Regions from separate parts of the Paenibacillus sp. VT-400 genome, predicted to be linked through region 2. Evidence: riboswitches for the same ligand, from Rfam matches in the RefSeq annotation. Region 2 holds a riboswitch; the other holds the start of a gene.
The links. Region 2 has a riboswitch for thiamine pyrophosphate ahead of EL84_RS01125 (ABC transporter substrate-binding protein). Riboswitches for the same ligand answer to the same signal wherever they lie in the genome.

Region 1 (3,256 bases), on a different contig from region 2:
TGAGAACTGAACGGCGGATATTTCACCTTTTACCGACCACACAGGCAAGCTCAGATTCACATGTCTCATCAACTCTTCACTCTGTAATCCAGCCGCTATAATGACATGTTTGCATTTCATCTCACCGATCGATGTGGTGATCCCCTGCACGCCGTGTTCGTTTGCTTGCACACGTATATCCTGTATGCCCTCCATAACCCGTGCTCCCAATGCTTGAGCGGATTCAGCATATGCCTTCGTTAGATGGACAGGAAGAATCTCACTCTCGTAAGGTCTGTAGTAGGCTCCATACGTATCTCTGTTAAGCCATGATGCCTCCTGTTGCACAACGGAACGGTCCCACCACACCTCATCAGCAGAAGCAGACAACGCAGACTTCCGATTGTCCTTATAACTACTTAATTCACTGTATGAACGAAAAGGAGTTAGGAATCCCTGGCGTTGCAGACCAGTCTCTACCTCACTGAGTGTAGCCATTAGCACCTGTTGCTCGATAAGTAACTGCCTGCTCTGCCTGGCAAGCTTAGCCATCAAAGGATGAGCAAAATCCTCACTGTCTGCTGCCAGCATCCCAGCCGCTGCGCAAGAAGTCCCTCCTGCAATCGCCGAACGCTCCAGTAACAGCACATCCTGTCCACGGGAAGCAAGCTCATACGCAATGGCACATCCAACAACGCCTCCGCCTACAATAATCGTTTCTGCATAAATCTTATCCGGTCTATCAGTAATGATCTTTTTCATCCTCTCATCTCCTTGATTCAGCGGCTCAAACTTTCTGTAGCAACGATAGCCTGCTTTAATAATGCAGCAGCCCGATCCGGGGAATCGCTCGCCCATACATTCGAGATCACAGCGACTCCCTGTGCGCCTGCAGAGCGAATAGCGTGAATGTTTCCCGGTTCGATGCCCCCAATCGCCATGACAGGAATGGAGACACCAGAGCACACTTCAGCCAGAGCATATAATCCTCTTGGTTCAAGATCAGGCTTACTGTTGGTTGAGTAGACATGCCCGAAGAAAAGGTAATCGGCTCCCCGTTCTTCAGCGATTTTTGCCTCATCGATTGAATGAACAGATACACCCAGACGAATTCGCTGGACATTGCTTATAACAGCAGGGTTGTAGTTACGTATAGCCTCTTGCCCCCAATGTACACCGCCATAGATGTCATTCTGTGGTGGCAGTTCTGAACCATTGATAACGATGCGACAAGACGGAACGCCAACACCACGCAGACTTTCAGCCCAACCGATCTTTTGTTGCCACGAGAGTTGTTTCTCTCGTATATGGATGTAGTCCACCCATGGCCAAACGTCCTTTGCAGCTTTTACAAAAGATGCTTGATTCCCTACACCCGTAGATACAACATGCAGTTCAAATGATCCGTGTACACGTTCATGAGAAATTACCGTACTTTTCATCTCCTTCCATGCGTGAATGCTATGAAAACACAAAAAAGCCACTCCCGTAGGGGAGTGGCTGCGTATTAATTATAGGACCAGATGACTGACTGATACATACAGTTCATTTCGTGCAATAAAGCTATAGACCTTATAGCCATAACGTTATACACGCAACTGCATGTTTCAATTCGTTAAGCAGACGGTTGAAATCCTTCCGAATTGCCGTTTGCTCACGTCATTCACTGAAACGCGCTCGCCACTTCCCTACGCTGGTATGATCCAGATCAGGTGCAAAGGGTCCGGAATCGCATTCTTCCATCTCAGCCACATCGTGCGGCCCCCCTAGTGTTCATATGAAGTTGTAGCCTATGTTACCATAGACGGATTTTTTTGTCACCGTCATTTCTGTTAAACATTGTCTTGAATCTTCTAGTTTTTCTCAGACCATTCTTCGACATTCCATGTTTTGGTGACCCAACCCTCGTAAAAATCAGGTTCATGAGATACCAGTAACACCGTTCCCTTGAATTCTTGCAAAGCACGTTGCAACTCCGCTTTCGCTGTGACATCCAGATGGTTTGTCGGCTCATCGAATAGAATCCAGTTGCTTTCACGCATCAAGAGTTTGCATAAACGAACCTTGGCTTGTTCTCCACCACTCAGCATGTTAAGCGGACGGGTAATATGCTCATTTTTCAACCCACAGCGAGCGAGATGACCCCGGACCTCATTCTGGGTCAAATGTGAAAACTCATTCCAGACATCCTCAATCGGCGTGATATTTCCAGCACGAACTTCCTGCTCAAAATAGGCCGTTTCGAGATAATCTCCCAAAAAGGTCTTTCCACTGAGTGGAGATATTTTGCCCAAGATGGTTTTCAGCAGCGTCGATTTACCCACACCATTACAACCTACGATGGCAATTTTCTCACCACGTTCAATTGTCATTGTCATCTTAGGCAGCAAAGGATACGTATATCCAATTTCAAAATCAATGCCCTCAAAGACCGTTTTGCTACTCGCACGGGCATCCTTGAATTTGAACGTTGGTTTGGCCGCTTCATCTGGACGATCAATACGTTCAATTCTGTCCAGCTGTTTCTCCCGGCTCTTCGCTCGACCCGAAGTTGAAGCACGTGCCTTATTACGCTGAATGAAATCTTCTTGCTTCTTGATGTACTCTTGCTGTTTCTCGTATGCATCAATATGCTGGGCTTTATTCATATCAGCCATCTCAAGGAACTTGTTATAGTTCGCTGCATATCTCGTTAATTTGGCAAATTCCAAATGATAAATGACATTTACGACTTCATTCATGAATTCCGTGTCATGGGAAATTAAGAGGAACGCATGAGGGTAGTCCTTCAGGTAACGTGACAACCATTCAATGTGCTCTACATCCAGGTAGTTGGTCGGCTCATCCAGCAAAAGGGCTGTAGGCTTCTCAAGCAGAAGCTTGGCAAGAAGCACCTTTGTACGTTGTCCACCACTTAGAGCTGCGACATCCCGATCAAGACCAATTGCGGACAAACCAAGTCCATTGGCCATCTCTTCCACTTTTACGTCAATCAGATAAAAGTCGCCCTGTTCCAGTTGTTCCTGAATATCGCCCATCTCTTCCAGCAACTGCTCTAGCTTATCTGGATCTGCATCTGCCATCTGGTCCGTTATATTCATCATTTCTTTTTCTAATTCAAGCAACGGAAGGAAAGCATCTTTAAGAACGTCACGAATGGTTTTGCCTGGGGTAAGCTTCGTGTGCTGATCCAGATATCCATAACGGACCTTAGGTGTCCATTCCACTTTTCCACTATCTTTAAGCAATTTACCGGTAAGGATGTTCATTAATGTGG
Region 2 (3,256 bases):
AATAACTTCAATGGCGCGATCTACGTAAGGATAAGAGTTCTCGCCATTTGGCGTTTTCGGGATAACCTGAATACTAAGTAGTGTGCTTGCCATGAGAGATCACGGCTCCTTTCATGATATATAAAATGAACTAATGACCGTTACACTAGCCACTTCGATGACAGAATAACCTTCCAATCGCTGTTATCCCCAGATTTTTTTGATTCCCTTTCTCTAAAGGGAAAATCCGGTGATAAAGGCGACCGCTTCGCTTTTTCACGTTATTTCTGTCCTCTCCGTCCTCGTGTAAATATTAAGTTCGTTTTATATGAGAAATTTTATTGGGGTAAAAAATCGTTTGTATATGCCTTGCTCACATCGATCTGTTCATCAAGCACTTTTTTGCTAAACATCCAGTCGGTGTAGTTCTGCCAGACTTCCTGTTTTTGTTCTCCCCAGCGCGGGGCGTCATCCGTGTATTTTGGACTAAGCCATTTCTGGCTTGCCAGTACGAGGTCTTTATCCAGATCCGGGACGGCCTTGATCAGAATGTTTGCTGCGTCTTCGGGATGATCAATTGCGTATTGATATCCTTCTGAAGTGGCTTTCAGAAATGCTTTCACCAGCTCAGGGTCGTTTTGGATCGTTTGCTCGTTTGTTACGAGGACAGGCGTGTAATAATCCAGTGCATCTGAATAATCCTTCACATATAACATGTCGATCGGTTCCCCGCGCAGTTCGGCTTCAATCCCCGTCCAGGCGTAGAAAATCCACGCAAAATCAATGTCCCGTTTTACTGCGGTGAAAAAGTCGGCGTCACCCATATTAATGTTTTTCACTTTGGATACATCGGCTCCGTCGCCTTCCATAATGGATTGCATCACGGCTTCTTCGACTGGGGAACCCCAACCGCCATAGGTTTTACCTTCAAAATCTTTCGGTGACTTGATATTCCGATCCGCCGGAGCAGCGAAACCAGATGTATTATGCTGAATAACTGCTGCGATGGAGACCAATGGAACACCCTGTGTGCGGGCTTGAGTTACACTCTCCTGATAACTTACGCCAAACGGTACTTCATTGGAGGCAACCATCGTATCTGCGCCACCGGCACCTGGTTGTACAATCTCCACGTTCAAGCCTTCGGCCTTGTAAAAACCTTGATCTACAGCCGCATATAGGCCGGTATGATTCGTATTCGGTGTCCAGTCGAGCACCACTTTAATATCTTTCAGGGCGGCAGTGTCACCTTTGTTACTGCTTTCCGCATTTGTGTTGCTGTTCTGTTCTGCCGGGGCAGCTTCTTTGCCGCCACATGCGGCTACAGTCACCATAAGCACGCATAAGAGCATCAATCCCATCGTTTTACGCCATTTCATCTGTAATTCTCTCCTTCGATATGTCCGGCCGAGTGGCACGGGGTACTCCTTGGCTTCATATCCAATCATCTTGCATAAATCGACAGATTTATACCAGTTGAGATCTGAATAACGTCACTTTTTTTAGCTCTCTGGCTATATAAAAGAACATTAAAAAAGCGTCCCGTATTCCGGGACGCGTGCAGGCGTTAGAGAGGTGGCGTTCAGCCATAGGGCTGTGCCATTTCGATATACTCCGATTCCTACGCTGGCATGATCCAGATCAGGTCTAAGGGTTAGTATCTTGGTGGGATACACTCTCAGCCGGCCAATTCCGACTCCCCTGGGAAACTATGAAGTTACGGGCATTACTAGGTGTAATTATAGGCCAGCGGGTGGAACGTGTCCAGTCAGGAACTGGATGGGGACACGTATGAACTTATCAAACAGGCCGTTATACATATGTATAACAGCCTGTTTAGATGTGTTATTTTCAATAATTATCGTGGCGAATCATATAAGGCAATCTGGCTGAGTGCAAAAGCATCGGATTTTGGGTCATAGCCTACCTGTTTCTGAGTGGTTTCCAGATTCAATCGTTTAAACCGATTATTCGAGATCCCATGCAGTATGGTGAAGGGCTCCAGATTGGTAGCTGTAATTGCTTTGAACATCAAATCACACAAGTCAGCCGGACTAATATACGCGCTCATATCCCTTGCTTCCAGCGCTGGTCCGTCCGGTTGAAAATCATCATATGCACCTATACGTATTGCTACACTTTGTAAACCTTCGGTATACGCAAAATAGGAAGCGAGCGATTCTCCGAAACATTTGCTAACCCCGTACAAATTCCGTGGGCGTGTTGGCATGTCCGGATAGACTTGAGCATCAATGGGATACCCCTCAATCGTCTGTGCACTGCTCGCCAGAATGACTCTTTGCACACCTTGCTCCTTAGCTGCACGGAATACATTAAATGTACCTTTGATATTGATGTCCAACAACGATTCATAGAATCCGGCATGCGGGGAAGGGTCTCCCGCCAGATGTACTACCACATCCATGCCTTCGCAAGCATGCTGACAGGCTTCAGGGTCTGTCACATCCAGTGTCATGATCTCATGGTCGGTTTCTTGATACGTATGCAGTCTGTCGATATTCAAATCCGTTAGTCGCAGGTGATATGCTTCTGACAAGTGTTGGGACAAGTCCCGGCCAATTTTCCCGGCTGCGCCGGTAATTAAAATGTTCATGAAATCAACTCCAATTCTTAGCGCTGGAAGAACTCAATCCATTCCTTTTCAGGTCCATAGATGAAGAAATAGCGGTAACCGTTAGGCAGTGTAATAATCTCTCCATCAATAAATACGGCTTTGGTGGCTTGGATGCGTTTGTACTCAGAATCAAGATCATCTACATGGATCGCAAAATGGTGTACCGTACCTTCGGAAGGCAGCTTGTCGCTGTAACCTTGAATTAACTCAATCTCAGTCTCATTACTTCCATTGAAGCCAAGGAAGGCGAGCTGAATGACGCCGTTGGTATGGGTTACCCGGTCTTTCAATTCAAGACCAACAATCTCCGTATAGAAACGCAGCGTGGTCTCCAGATCACGCACAGCAATGCCGACGTGGTCAATGCGTTTTTGAAAACTCATAATCCAAATCCTCCTTATACTATGAATCTTTCTACCATTTTAAGGGATATCATAGGGCTGTACTACATGGTTGTCAAATCCGGTTTTAATTTGGAAAAATTATAATTGTTCACAGAATGTTCACTTATGTGGTGGGTTTCCTCATCTCTATAATTACGAAGGTAAACAGAGAGGATGAGAGAATTGCCAACAAGCAAGAAGGAACAAATTATTTTCGGATTAATGATGTGTACAGGAATGGTCTTGGTCATGATGTTCT

Region 1: it holds a riboswitch for thiamine pyrophosphate, as region 2 does, so the genes downstream of both, EL84_RS23990 (thiamine phosphate synthase) here and EL84_RS01125 (ABC transporter substrate-binding protein) in region 2, are expected to answer to the same signal.

What each region holds. Positions count from the first base shown of each region.
Region 1 covers NZ_LELF01000067.1:3,039,620-3,042,875, forward strand. The annotation lists gene thiO (glycine oxidase ThiO) at 1-741, opposite strand, end outside; gene EL84_RS23990 (thiamine phosphate synthase) at 759-1,421, opposite strand; TPP riboswitch at 1,648-1,757, opposite strand; gene EL84_RS23995 (ABC-F family ATP-binding cassette domain-containing protein) at 1,833-3,256, opposite strand, start outside.
Region 2 covers NZ_LELF01000038.1:229,099-232,354, reverse strand. The annotation lists gene EL84_RS01130 (MTH1187 family thiamine-binding protein) at 1-93, opposite strand, end outside; gene EL84_RS01125 (ABC transporter substrate-binding protein) at 318-1,358, opposite strand; TPP riboswitch at 1,580-1,692, opposite strand; gene EL84_RS01120 (NAD-dependent epimerase/dehydratase family protein) at 1,838-2,593, opposite strand; gene EL84_RS01115 (VOC family protein) at 2,611-2,997, opposite strand; gene EL84_RS01110 (hypothetical protein) at 3,172-3,256, shown strand, end outside.